3 regions of the Flavobacterium piscisymbiosum genome follow, and region 2 is predicted to be linked to each of the others. Evidence: riboswitches for the same ligand, from Rfam matches in the RefSeq annotation. Region 2 holds a riboswitch; each other region holds the start of a gene.
The links. Region 2 has a riboswitch for cobalamin ahead of LNP81_RS16890 (TonB-dependent receptor). Riboswitches for the same ligand answer to the same signal wherever they lie in the genome.

Region 1 (5,001 bases), 2.2 Mb from region 2:
TCCGTCTGTTATCGCAGTCTGGTCATTTAAGATTCTATAGTCAACAGAAGTTACAGGAACCAAACCAAAAGCTGCACCAAATTTTCCCATTGGGATTCCTAATGCCAAATAATCAAAAGTAGATCTTTGTGATTTTGCAGATTCATCACTGGTTTTTAGTTTTGCACTTCCAAAAGTTCCTCCAACTGTAAAAGTAGTTTGTCTCAAACTAGCATAACTTGCCGGATTTTCAATATTCAAATGGATACTATCCTGCTCTACCGAAACTCCTCCCATAGATCTATTTTCAAGAGTTCCTTTAAATCTAACGTCACCAATTCCGAAAAAAGAATAAGGAGATGCACCCTGTTGAGCAAATGAAACGAACGAGATAAGCAAACAAGCGCTTACTATAATTTTTTTAATCATTGTCGATTTTTATATTGAAATGTTTGGTTCAAACTTTCTAAAAGGAAATTTGAATTGGCAAATATGGTATTTTTTAATCGTTTAGCCAAAAAAACTGCATCTCCTCCCGTTAAAATTATTATAAAATTTGAAAAGTTTGCCCGATATTCATCGATAAAACCATCAATCTCATAGACGAACCCATTTACAACTCCCGAATGAATGGCCTGTTTTGTTGAGTTCCCTATATAATGTTCCGGTGTTTCAAAAGTCAGCAAAGGCAGCTTGGCCGTGTAGTTATGCAGTGCCTCATATCGTAATCTTAAACCCGGAGAAATCGCTCCGCCCAAATAATTGTCATTTTCGTCGATAAAATCGTAGGTAATGCAAGTTCCGGCATCAATAACCAACCTGTTTTGTTTCGGAAATTGCAAAGTTGCTCCTGAAGCCAAAATCATCCTGTCGATTCCTAACGTTTTTGGAGTCGCATATTTATTTACGAAAGGAAAAACATCTTCATGAGTAAAAAAATGAACATTTAATTCTTTTTCGAAAGCCAAAAAAGATTCTTTTTCGATTTTTCCAACCGATGCAACGACCAAATCGGAGCAGTTTGAAAATTTTTTTAAAATTTTTTTAATTTTTTCTTCAAGCTCATTTTTCTCAAAAACAAAATTTTCAAGAACAGTACTCTCCTCAAAAACAGCAGCTTTAATTCGAGTATTACCAACATCAATTGTTAAAATCATATTTGTTTCTTTACCATTGCGAAGATACGAATTGATTTTTTTAAAAAAATGTTTTGAATAAACGAAAAATGATTCTATCTTTGCACCCGCATTGAGCACAAGACGGTACCTTAGCTCAGATGGTAGAGCAATGGACTGAAAATCCATGTGTCCCTGGTTCGATCCCTGGAGGTACCACCACAACCCGAATAGCAATATTCGGGTTTTTTGTTTTTAACACTTTCCTAACTTTATCGCTATTTTTTTTACCGCTTAGATCGCTTAGATTTTCACCTAACGTTATGTTGAGAAAACACAAAGTTCGCAAAGCTTTACGATAAAAAGTTTTGTGAACTTTGTGTTTTTTTTTAGTTTGTGATTGCGACAAAAAGCCTATTGAATTTTACCAATATTGCATCCCAACGGTTAAAACCGTTGGCTATGTTTATATTGTATTAAAAAATTTCCAGCATTAATGTATACTCTTACAAGTTATTGCATTTCAAATATAGCCCGTGGTTTCAACCACGGGACACGTGATAATACACAAAAAAAAGATTCGCAAAGCTTTATAATAAAACTTTGCGAACCTTTGCGTAAATCTTAGCGTTCCTTGCGGTTAAATCTTTTCGCAGTTAAATCACCTGCAAAAAAAATTATTGATGAAATACAGAAACCGCAGGGAAATAATATCCTGAATAATTTACCGAAGCTGTTCTAACTCCTGAATCAGCATTAAATAAATAAAGGTTGTTAATGGAGAAATTCACCCCAAAACCTTCATTTAACGTATTTAGCACCAAAGTATTTTTCTTTCGATCATAACCAATTCCTGCACCATATAAGATATTCGAATTTGTTAATGTAATAAAAGGTGATGCCAAGGACTCCGGAGTTCCAGTGTATTTGTAAACTTCTTTACCACCGCTAAAACTTCCGTTTTTAGCAATAAAAATATCATTTTTAGCCGCTGTAATAGATCCCGGATGCCATGCTCCCCAACTTCCGTAAGCCTGAAAACTTAACGGAATTTCTTTTATTTCAAGGGTATTTGAATCTATACTGATAAGGTTTTTACCTCCCGCTGCCCATACTTTTTTATCATCGGTAACTGCAAATCCTAAAACCATACCCGGAATAGTTTTTTCGATCGCCAATGTCGAAGCATTAATAACAATCACGCCTTTTGAAGCAGACAATGCAAAAACATACCCGTTAGACTTCACGATATCTCCTACCTGACCGGTAATACCATCAATTTGTCCGCTCACTTCCATCGTATTAAGATTAAGCTTAAATATCCCTTTACTCGACGTCAAAAGAGCCTGATTTTCATCAATACCTACCACAGCGCGCCAGTCGTTTCCACCTTTAGCCGCGATTCTTTTTTCTTCTTTAAGCGAATAAGCATCAGCAACTACCACTGGTCAGCCAACTTTAGAAACTAAAAATAGCTTTTTATTAATGATCGTTCCAAATTCTAATGTAGACGTTGCAGGTTTTAAATCCTTATCCGGATTTACTTTTACAAAAACACTGTCTTCTACCGCTTTTGTATCATATCTATAAAAGCCTACCGTTCCTGTTCCGTGACCAAACCATCCTTCGTTGATCATAAAAAAACCGTTTTCATAAGCTCCCCATGAATGAATATCATAAGTAAGAGCTACGTTTCCGCCATCATTTTTGGCCGTCATTGTAATTTTAAAATCTCCTCTTGTTTCTGGTTTAAAGATATAAGTAGAATCAGATCCTACTACTTTTCCGTCTACGGCCCATTCAAAAGAAACATTCTTTCTATCTGCTAATTTCGAGCTTAATTGCAGCGTTTTTCCAATGGTCAAAGTATCTTTTAGTTGCTGTTCGCCTTTTATTACAGGCGGCGCTGTAAAATCATCATCATTATTACACGAAACTGTCAGCAGCATCAAAGAAGCGATTGCAATTAGTGGTTTGAAAAAAAATTGGTTTTTCATTATTAAATATTTAAAAAATTATATTACTTAAATCTTTAAATCGAAATACAATTTACCCTTTCAAAAGTTATATAAAATAAACTTTTGTAAAAGCAACATCTTGTACAACAATACGTTTTAATGATTTTTTTTTAATGAAGAAAAAGAATGAATCGCGTAGAAAAACATCTTGAAAGAAATTGTTTTGACGATCATATTTGCAGAAAAAAAATCTCATAAACTCTATTTTTGGCTTACGAGAATAGAATAACTAAACCATACATGATCACATAAAGTGAAATATATTGCTCTTAATTCAAGCTTCAATCCCCGAAAGCTATTTATTACTATAAAAATGGCAGGTCTTCTGACTTGCTCCCTACACCCAGCCTTCCCTTTCAAAATGAAAAGTGACGTATTAAAGGGTTTCAGTTAATGAGCTTACAGCTGCGGGACAGTTTTGGATTTACACCAAATTCCCTTTTAATGTCAATATTGTATCAATATGACAACCATTTTCTGTTCTAAAATTTGAGCTGCAAAACTAGTGTTTTCTTTCGTAACAAAGCAAGAGTTCTTTATTTTAAAGGCCTTGAGCGTCTTTGCAAATTGTATTTTATTTTGAATTCTCAAGCTTTGATTTACCCAATAAATGTTAAATCAACAAATAAACACTATTTGTTAAAAAAGTATCAATTAAATAAAAAATTATCTTTTATATTCGTTAAAAAATATTTAATAGTTTTAATTATTATCAAGTATACAAATTAGTTTATGAGTAAAACTTCTACAAAAGGCATCTGGAAAGTAATTTCGGCCTCATCAATGGGTACTATGATCGAATGGTACGATTTCTATATTTTTGGGAGTTTGGCGGTTGTAATTTCAACTAAATTTTTCCCTAGTGATAATCCCACCGCGGCTTTTTTGTCGACTTTAGCCACTTTTGCTGCCGGATTTGTTGTAAGACCTTTTGGCGCTTTGTTCTTTGGAAGACTCGGAGATATTATTGGCCGAAAATATACTTTTATGGCTACCTTATTATTAATGGGAGGCTCTACTTTTTTAATAGGCTGTATTCCGAGTTATGAAACAATTGGTTTTATGGCTCCTTTATTAGTATTGATTCTGCGTTTATTACAAGGATTAGCGCTTGGCGGAGAATACGGCGGTGCAGCGACTTATGTTGCCGAACATGCTCCTGTAGGACAAAAAGGATATTGGACGTCATGGATTCAGACTACAGCCACAGTTGGTTTATTCATTTCGTTAATGGTTATTCTGGCCACCAAAAATGTACTTTCTCCTGAAGATTTTGATTCCTGGGGATGGCGTGTACCATTTTGGGTTTCGATTGTTATGGTAGGTGTTTCTTATTTAATTCGTAAAAACATGGACGAATCTCCGGTTTTTGCCAAAGCTAAAAAAGAAGGTACAACCAGTACAAACCCTCTGAAAGAAAGTTTCGGAAACCGATACAATTTGAAATTTGTGTTACTCGCTTTATTTGGAGCCACAATGGGACAAGGTGTTGTTTGGTACACGGGACAGTTTTACGCGATGAGTTTTATGAAAACCGTAATGAATATCGATTCGTCGCAAGTTGATGGATTATTAGGTATTGCATTATTATTAGGTACTCCGTTTTTTATTTTCTTTGGATGGCTGAGCGACAAAATAGGACGAAAATATATCATGATGGGCGGAATGCTTCTTGCCATTTTGTTCTACAGGCCTATTTATAAAATGATGTACAATACCACAGATGTAAGTTACAAAACAGAACTTACTCAGGCCACAAAAGAAACAATCGAGGTCAATAAAGACAACGATTCTATCTATACCACACATAAAGAATATACCGACGGAACTTCTTTCTTAGAGAAAAAGACGCATTTTTCAGGCAAAAAAGATGCTCAGATTACCACTTC
Region 2 (5,001 bases):
TTTACTTTTTGCGTTTGCATCATTCCCTGATCGTTGATCAATAACGTCAGTTCGTAAACCCCAACTTCAGTCGCTGCAAATAAGGTTTCCTTGGCCGTAACATCAGAAAATGCATAATTATCAGATGGTCCTTTTGTCACGCTCCACGTAAATTTAGCCTCTGTACTTAGTCCATTATGTGCTGTAACTGCTACTATTTTAGAGCGTTGTACACTATATTCATTTTCAACAATAGTTTCTCCGTTATCATCGTCATTCGAACCACTATCAGAACAATTGGTAAGTGTTAGTGCTACTAATACAAGCACTGCGAATCGAAAATGTTTTAAAAAGTTGTGATACATTTTTTTCATTTTAATTTTTAGTTATAAAAGCAATATGTGCAGGAATATTCCCGGCGGTAGTTTTCCATTTTAGTTTGCCTTCGGGCGTAAAGCAATAGATGTAGCCTGTTACCACATAATTTTGTGCATCGGTAATATAAATTTCCTTTGTTTCAGGATTTATCTGAAGTCCGTACGGAATCATAATTTGTTTCTCGGTACCGTCTGTAATAATCTTATCGCTTATTACTTTCTTCGTTTTTGTATCTAATATTCCGTAGGTCACCTTATTACTATTGGTGAGGTAACTCCATGATACACTGTAATAATAGAGCAAATCGTCAACGAGACACATTCCTAAAACCGGCATATCGAGCTGCATTTTTTTCTCATCAGTTTTAGTATCAATCACAAAAAGATTCGAAGGAATGTTGTAATAATCTCCTCTGGAACTCACATAAATATCTCCCCTGCTGTCGATTTCCATACTGTAAAGATTGATACCAACATCTATCTTTTTTATTTCGGTAAAAGTTTCAAGATCGATTACAGATACGGTTCTGTCGTAGTTGGGAACCCTGTAACCTCCGGAATTGGCAACGTAAAGTTTCCCGTTGTGTACCACCATTTGTTCGGGCTGATAACCCACATTTACTTTTCTTTTTATTTCTAATGATGTCGTATCGATTTCTGCCACAAAACCTATTTCGGCATTGGGGTCAATCGCCACAGGACCTGCGTAAGAACTTACATAAGCTTTATCTTTATAGAAAGCCACATATCTACAATTGGGAATGTCTATTTTTTTGATGCGTTTTGCCGTCCATTTATCAATAACTTCTACTTTGTTCGAAACATTAATTACCGCATAAACCTTGTTGCCGTAGATTTGAATATCGTTTCCAACATCACCCAATTCTTTTACAACTGTTGGGTTTCGTTCTGAATAAATATCGGTGGTATAATTTCCTGTCCTGTAATTGAATACATCAATACTGGCTCTGTTCATTCCCATATTACCTTCATTAAGAAGATAAAATCCCTCTATTTTACCGTCGCTTCTTGGCGCAGCTACACTTTTATCCGAAGACGGAAAAATCGTTTCCTCTTCCCTACAGGAAACAAAAGCAAGGGTTATCAATAAACCGAGGACTAATTTTGTTGTGATCTTTTTCATAGCTCGATACTTATTATAAATTTCATTGTACGACCCGGCATAGGATAATTGTAAATTACCTCGTATTGCTGATCGAAGACATTGTTAAGTTCTATTGCGCCTTTCATTTTATAATGCTGAAATGCAAATGATTTCTGCACTGCCAAATCGTGTGTATACCAAGGCTGAACTTCGTTGACTTTTATATTATTAACATTGCCATTGTATCGTTTTCCTACGTATACAAAACTGTAATTGAAGTTCCAGGTTTCGTATTCAGCATTTAATATTCCTGATCCGCTATGCCATGGCGTATAAGGGATCTGGTCTCCGTAAGATGATAATTCCAGACCGCCAAATTTGGTGTAATCCCTGTTTTCAGAAAAGGTATAAGTAAGATTTGTGGTTAAGTTTACTTTGCCAATGTGCATGCCTATATTCACGACAGATTCTATTCCTTGTCCTTTTACCTGCCCCATATTGGTCATCATCCAGCGAAATAAATTTCCTGTAGGCGCTGCTAATATTTTGTCTTTGGTATTGGTATAATAGCCATCAACCTGAAAAGATATTTTATCGAAGAATCCTTTATTTACAAGCACATTATAAGTAAAACCAATATCGTACTGATTCATATATTCAGGTCTCAACGTACTCGAACCAACCATTGTATAATACAAATCATTAAAAGTGGGCATTCTGAAAATACGTTTTGCAAATGCTCTTACATTAAAATCGTATTCCTTAAAAGGTGTGTAACCTAAAAATAAAGCAGGTGTAAATTCTTTTTTATCAGGGGCTTTTGCATTGTAGCGCACTTCTTCCTGAACATAAGTTCCCACAACACTTCCCAAAGCTTTAAAACCACCATATCTGTACGAACTTGCCAAAGAAAATAATGCTGTATAACGCTGCGGAAAAGAAAACTGAGTATTTATTCCTTTTCTGGTTGCATTTAATCTGTTGTACTGAAAATCTGTAGATAGCGAAACATCCCAGTTCGATACTATACTGTACATGTTTACTGCCGATACATAATATTCCTGCTGGTAATAACTATCATCAGATTGTGCGCCTTCGGTTACGGTTTCACCTAAAATATTGGTAGTATCTCTTGCTACATAATGCGTGTAATCGTAAGCATATTTTGCTTTGGCCTGAAACTTATATCTTTTTGTAAAATCTTTAATGAAAGTTCCTTGTGCGAAAAAATTCTTATCGTATTGTCTGAAACCATCAGAAAATTTATTCTCGACAATCGCTCCCGGAGCTCCTCTGTCAGAATCATAATAATACACTTTGGCATCCCAGGAACCGTTATTGATTTTTCCGTAAAGTCCGGATTCAAATCGTAAAGCTTCTATATCGCTATTGTGTCTGGTGGCAGTGGTATCGTAGGCTACAGATCCGTCGAGATTATTTCTTTTGTATCTAAATTTGTATTGTCCGTTTGATTTGATGTATTCTGAACTTACGTTCATGCTGACTTTATCGCTCAGTTTTTGTTCCCATCTAAAAGAAGGATCAAAATAATTGATGGACATGGTTTTAAACCTTACCAGTAAATTTGTTTTTTTATCGCCAACAAAAACAGGACGTTTTGTTCTTAAATAAATGGTCGAGGCGGCTGAAAAGTCTTTTGCCGACTGAAAAATTTCACTTTTCTGTCCGTTGTATAATGTTAGGGATTCCATGTCATCCAGGGAATATTTACCCAGATCTGTGACTCCGTTTTGCGCGTTACCCAACTGAATACCATCGTAAAAAACACCTACATGATGTGTACCCATATTACGTACATCGACCGTTTTAAGTCCGCCGAGACCTCCATAATCCTTAATTTGGATTCCGGCAAAATATCTCAATGCATCGGCAACATTATGGCTCGCTAAATTCTCCAGTAATTTTCCTGAAAGACTTTGTACGGGAATTACTTCCTGATACGGTTTACCTTTTAAAATAACTTCTTTTAAAACACGCAAACTGTCATTAGATACTTGCGAATGAAGCAAATACGGAATAAGAAATAAGAAAAAGAATAAGAGTAATTTTTTTGTATTATACATCACTGATTTAATTAAATAAACTTCGCGGATGTAGTAATCAAAAAGCAAAAAGAGAGAATCCCACTATGCAATAGCAGGTCAATTCTTGTTGTTCGACTTTATTCCACGAAAGTCTTAAACTATGTGATTATGGCAGGTCTCCTGACTTGTTCCATCTTTAAACAACCTTCTCATTCACCGTGGCGAACAATGGCATTAGTAACGTTTAAAGACTTATATAGAACTTACAGTAGCGGGTCTGCTCAGGATTTGCACCTGATTCCCTTTTAACTATTTTCTTTTATTTTTCTAAAGAAAACAGACCAAAATCTGACGTAAAGATATGATTATCTTTATAAAAAGAAGTATAATGTAACGAAATTACATTTTTAATAATGAATTAACATAAACACCATTAATAACATAAGTGAATTAAAAACACGTTTTTGCCAAATTAATTTTGAGTTAAAATACAGCTGTAAGATTGGCAACGATTTCGACCGTTGGGGCTTGGAGAATTGGGTTCTAAAAACACATAACCCAAGGTTGAAACCTTGGACTATGTTTAAAATAAGATTAAAATTTTAGAAGTGTAATAAAATGCAGAGTTTTAATTCTTCAGACGATAATGCTATTATTATCTGAAAATTGTTATGGTATCTGCCAAATTTTCTTTGTAGATAAATGCTTTGATAAATTCCTGGACTTCATTTGTAGTTTCAGAAGGAGTTGCGAAAGAGTTGATATGAAATTCATCATCCTGATCCAGGATATGAATAATTTCGGTATAACCTTTAGAGATTAAACTACCCTTTAATTTAATAATATTCAACTGTTGTTGACTATCCAACTCCTTACGAACTTTTAGTTTTATAGCTTTATCCATTTGTAAATATTTTAAATTATTTGACTCAGATTCATTCTCAAATATAAATATTAATTCGTTAATAATGTTCCTAAAACAGCTTTATAAAACATTATTTATCAACACAGTAATAAACAAAAGTTTAAGAAATTGTTATTAATTTTATTAAATCGTTATCTACTTCTTAAATTTAATTTTCTTATATTTTATGCTAATCGCAAAATTGATATCGCTAATAAAAGCTTCTCTTCTATTAAAATTTCAATAACTTTGGATGCTACTATGCACAATCAACTTAGAGAACATATCGAGAAAATAATTCCTCTTACAGATGAAGAGTTTGCTTTTGTGTCTTCTCATTTTACTGCCAAAAAATTTAAAAAACATCAGTTTCTTATTCAGGAAGGCAATCCTGTCAAGCATTCTTATTTTATCATTTCGGGACTTTTAAAATTGGTTTATACTGATGAAAAAGCAAAGCAGCATGTTGTTTCTTTTGCTATGGAAGATTGGTGGGAAAGTGATTACTACGCCTTTTTTACCCAAACTGAAGCTACAATGTCATTAGAATGCCTTGAAGATACTGAAGTGCTTTGCTGCTCGTTTGAAGAT
Region 3 (5,001 bases), 3.8 Mb from region 2:
TTCAGTTTCAGAATCTTTAGTAGATAAAGTAAGGGATTATATTAAAAATCAAGAAAGTCATCATAAGAAAAAAACTTTTCAGGAAGAGTACAACGAGATTATTAGAAAATTTGGATTTCAAAAACAATAAATAAAATTTGGCTAAAGCCTTTTTAACTTTAAATATATACCCCCAGATGAATCTGGGGGCTATTCAAAAAAAAACGCATTAATATTAATAATGAAAATATCAGCAATCTAAATTGAATAGACAACATCTTTAGATGTTGGTTACATAATATTGATAATCAAAATGGCTTTAGCCGAATAACTCTATATCCTATAAATGAAAAAGAATTTATGAAGCTTCAAAAAAAAATAAACAATTAGAATTTGGCTAAAGCCTTTCTAACCCTAAATAGAATAACCCCAGATAAATCTGGGGGCTATTCAAAAAACATATTCGTATATAAGAATAAAATTTTAAAACAATCGAGATTTGAATAGCCAACATCTTTAGATGTTGATTAAATATTAATTGACAAACAAAATGGCTTTAGCCTAATAACTCTACATTTTTTAAATGAAAAAAGAACTACATATTTTTTTTACCTCTTTAATGTTTTACACCAGAATTCCGTGTCCAAAAAACATTGACCATCATCCTGATTATTTAAACAAGGCGACTCGTTATTTTCCTTTAATTGGCTGGATTGTTGGCAGTATTTCTTTTCTGGCTTTTTATCTTTTTTCTCTTTTTCTTTCTGTAGAAACTGCGGTAATTTTTGCCTTAATTATTTCTGTTCTTATCACCGGAGCTTTTCATGAAGATGGTTTTGCAGATGTGTGTGATGGTTTTGGCGGAGGCTGGACCAAAGAAAAAATCCTGATCATTATGAAAGACAGCGCTATTGGTGCTTATGGAGCGATTGGTTTGGTTTTACTTTTTTTATTAAAATTCAAATTACTTTCAGAATCTGTTTCGCTTTTCAAAGGAGATAATTCTATAGCCTTTTTTCAGGTTTTTATTTTATTTGTTTCAGCGCATGCTTTGAGCCGTTTGGCAGCCATCTCTATTATTTTTACGCATGAATATTCGAGAGACGATGCTTCGAGTAAAAGTAAACCTATAGCTAAGAACCATTCCTGGAAAGAAGTTTTTGGTTCGTTTTTCTTCGGATTACTTCCTCTTTTTGTTTTCTCTTATTTTCAACATAAATTCCTTTTGGCTTTAATTCCGGTTTTTATAACGCGATTTTTTCTAGCGCGTTATTTCCAGAAATGGATTGATGGCTACACGGGAGATTGCCTTGGTGCGACACAACAGGTTTGCGAGGTTGTTTATTATTTAAGTATTCTTTTGATATGGAAGTTTATCTAGTTCGCCACACCGAAACGATTTGCGACAAAGGAGTTTGCTACGGACAATCGGATGTGGGTTTAGCAGAACCTTTTGAGTCTGTTTTTGAAAATATTGTTTCGCAATTACCTTCTGAAGCAATAATTTTTTCCAGTCCACTAAAACGTTGTGTGATTTTAGCACAATACATTCAAAATAACATTAAAGCAATTTCATTTGAAAAAGAAGATCGTTTGATGGAAATGAATTTTGGCGATTGGGAAATGAAAAACTGGAATGAAATTTCGCCGGAGCAGCTTAATCCCTGGATGGAGGATTTTGTAAATATTAGCGTTTCCAATGGCGAATCGTTTATAGCATTACACGAACGGGTTGGTGATTTTTTATCTCAAATTTCAAAGGAAATTACAAAACCTATCATTATTGTAGCGCACGCTGGAGTAATTCGCAGCATTTTATGTCATCGTACTTCCCTGTCGCTAAAAGATGCTTTTAATAACAAGGTAGATTTTGGTGAGGTAATAAAAATAGCACTTTAAATACGTTTTGTTTAGAATTTATTCTTAATAGTGAAACAAATTAGAAAATTCGACATTTTTAACTTTATCTTTGCAAATAATTAAGGTTGTGTTATTTCGAAACACATTAAAAGGGAATCAAGTAATAATCAAATCTTGAGCTGTACCCGCAACTGTAAGCTTAGTTCTAAAAAAGAACGATTGTTGTTAACTACAAACCACTGCTCGCCCCCGCGAACGGGAAGGTAAACAACAAGACGCAAGCCAGGAGACCTGCCTTTGTAACCAATATCGAGCTCTCGGGAAAAAGAGTTTAGAAATTATGATTTTGAAAAAACTTTTTGCTTTTTGTTTATTGTTCTTGTGCCAGATTATTGTAGCGCAGAGAGATACTATTAATAACTTAAAAGAAGTTATTGTATCTGATGTTAATCTTAAAAAGTACTCCACATCACAATCGGTTCAAATATTGAATGATTCGGTTATCAATAAAAATGCATCTTCTTTAACATCTCTTTTAAATTACAATACTGTCATTTATTTTAAGGAAAATGGTCTTGGTATGACATCCGGACCTTCTTTTAGAGGAACTACTGCGGCACAAACTGCAGTTATCTGGAATGGTATAAACATTAATTCACAATTTTTAGGTCAGACGGATTTCAATACCGTTGGAACAAGAGATTTTAATTCTATAGCTGTCAAAGCTGGTGGAGGAAGCGTTTTATACGGGAGCAGTGCAATCGGCGGAAGCATTCACCTTAATAATGATTTGAGATTTAAAAATGAATTTTCGAATCAGGTATTTTTTAGCCTGGGAAGTTACAATACTTTGAGTGCCAACTATCGCATTAACGCATCTTCTGATAAATATAGTCTACAGGTAAATATTTCCAGAAATAGCTCTGATAATGATTTTAAGTATCCAGGCACAACAGATCAGAGAAACATAAATGGTGAATATTATAATACCAGCATGAACACCACTTTTGGGTATAAAATAGATGCTAAAAACACCATAAAAGCATACAGCCAGTTTTATGATGCAGAACGTCATTTTTCGTTAATTACACCCACAGAAAGCAAAACAAAATACAACGATTTTAACACCCGAAATTTATTAGAATGGGAAAGTTTATTCAATCGTTTTACATCAAAATTGAAATTGGCGCATATTGGGGAATCGTATAAATATTTTAGCAATATAGATTCTGAACTATTTACATATGGTAAAGTTGAAACTTCTATCATAAAATATGATTTGGCTTTTGATGTAAATGATAAAATCAAACTAAACACTATTGTTGATTACACTCGTAATAAAGGATATGGGTCGAGCATCGATAATGCAAAAAGAGAAGTTGGTTCGGCTAGTTTATTATTGAGTCATTTGGTGACTGACAAATGGGATTATAATGCCAGCATACGTCAGGAAGTAACCGATAATTTTGGAAATCCATTCCTGTTTTCTTTTGGAACACGTTATCAATTCACTGATTTTTATCGTGTGAAATTTAATGCTTCAAAAAATTTCAGAATGCCTACATACAATGATTTGTTTTGGGAAGGAAGCGGTAATCCTGATCTAAGACCTGAAACTTCTTATCAGGCAGAAATTGGCAATGAGTTTTTTACAAAGAATTTTTCTGTTTCACTAACCACCTATTATAATTCCATCAAAGACTTATTACGCTGGGTTCCAACTGAGGGAAGCGGCGGCGCATGGTCACCCGAAAACACAGATAAAGTAAGGGCTTATGGTGCCGAAATAATATTAGAATGGAGACCAAAAATAGGAAACAACCATTTTACGGTTAACGGAACTTACGCTTATACAGTTTCTGAAAGTAAACAATTAATAAAAGGAGAATCTGTTTACAAGCAATTGATTTATGTTCCTTACCATAAACTAACAGGATCTGTTTCTTATAATTGGAAAAAAGTATCTTCTTATTTTCAATATTTATACAACGGAGATGCTTATACAACGCCTTTTAATAATCCTGCAAGTAAAGTAAAAGATTACAATATTGGAAATATTGGTATTGATTACGATTTTGGAAAAAAGAACAGTTATAAACTTGGAATACAGGCTTTAAATATCTGGAATAAAAATTACCAACCCGTTGCCAGCAGACAAATGCCGGGAAGAAATTATACAATATACATAAACCTTAATTTTTAAATACAATGAAAAGATTTAACAAACTATTTTTAACTGTCATACTAAGCTCGGCATTTTTTGTGTCATGTAGCAGTGATAATGATGATACTACACCGGAACCTCGTGGAAATTACGAAGGAGGATTATTTATTGCAAATGAAGGTCAATTTCTTAAATCTAATGGAAATGTATCTTATCTATCAGATGATTTAAAAATTGAAAACAATGTTTTTTCTTTATTAAATCCTGAAAAAACAACAAACGACATTATTCAATGCATTGGTTTTAATGGAGACTTTGCTTATCTGGTTGTAAATAATTCTAATAAAATTGAGGTAGTAAACAGATATACTTTCAAGAGCGTTGCTACTATTACTGCAAGTATCAAAAACCCTAGATATATCGCTTTTGCAAATGGAAAAGGATATATTACAAACTGGGGAGTAGGAGAAGATGCTAATGATGATTACGTAGGGATTCTTGACCTTGCTACAAACACTATAACATCTAAAATTCCTGTAGTTGAAGGACCTGAAAAAATAATTGAAAACGGTGGTAAACTTTATGTAACGCACAAAGGAGGTTACAACTTCGGAAATTCATTAACTGTAATTAATTCTGCAACTAACTCAGTAGTAACTAACTTTGTAGTAGGTGATATGCCGTCAGCATTGGTAAAAGATAATGGAAGCTTGTATATTTTATGTGAAGGATATCCTAACTACGCTCCTACCCAAACAGCTGGTAAATTAGTAAAGGTGAGTTTAAGCAGTAATACTGTTACCTCTACTCTTAGTTTTGAAGGCATAACACATCCTGGATTTTTAGACCTTGAAAACGATAAATTATATTACACTATTGATAGTAATATTTACTCTCTTTCTACAAGCGCTACAACTTTACCAACAGCTCCAATTTTCAAAGCTACTGAGGTGACTTCACTTTATGGTTTAGCAGTAAAAAACAGCAAAATATATGTT

Region 1: it holds a riboswitch for cobalamin, as region 2 does, so the genes downstream of both, LNP81_RS27450 (DUF5074 domain-containing protein) here and LNP81_RS16890 (TonB-dependent receptor) in region 2, are expected to answer to the same signal.
Region 3: it holds a riboswitch for cobalamin, as region 2 does, so the genes downstream of both, LNP81_RS00650 (TonB-dependent receptor plug domain-containing protein) here and LNP81_RS16890 (TonB-dependent receptor) in region 2, are expected to answer to the same signal.

The regions. Positions count from the first base shown of each region.
Region 1 covers NZ_JAJJMM010000001.1:1,731,697-1,736,697, reverse strand. The annotation lists gene bamG (BamG family beta-barrel-assembly machinery protein) at 1-408, opposite strand, end outside; gene LNP81_RS07805 (type III pantothenate kinase) at 405-1,136, opposite strand; tRNA gene LNP81_RS07800 (tRNA-Phe) at 1,241-1,316, shown strand; partial or broken gene LNP81_RS27450 (DUF5074 domain-containing protein) at 1,772-3,043, opposite strand; cobalamin riboswitch at 3,411-3,602, opposite strand; gene LNP81_RS07785 (MFS transporter) at 3,845-5,001, shown strand, end outside.
Region 2 covers NZ_JAJJMM010000001.1:3,902,549-3,907,549, reverse strand. The annotation lists gene LNP81_RS16900 (cell surface protein) at 1-353, opposite strand, end outside; gene LNP81_RS16895 (beta-propeller fold lactonase family protein) at 355-1,500, opposite strand; gene LNP81_RS16890 (TonB-dependent receptor) at 1,497-3,545, opposite strand; cobalamin riboswitch at 3,660-3,867, opposite strand; gene LNP81_RS16885 (hypothetical protein) at 4,162-4,410, opposite strand; gene LNP81_RS16880 (Crp/Fnr family transcriptional regulator) at 4,672-5,001, shown strand, end outside.
Region 3 covers NZ_JAJJMM010000001.1:120,534-125,534, forward strand. The annotation lists gene tnpA (IS200/IS605 family transposase) at 1-130, shown strand, start outside; gene LNP81_RS00640 (adenosylcobinamide-GDP ribazoletransferase) at 563-1,360, shown strand; gene cobC (alpha-ribazole phosphatase) at 1,345-1,878, shown strand; cobalamin riboswitch at 1,945-2,152, shown strand; gene LNP81_RS00650 (TonB-dependent receptor plug domain-containing protein) at 2,180-4,042, shown strand; gene LNP81_RS00655 (YncE family protein) at 4,048-5,001, shown strand, end outside.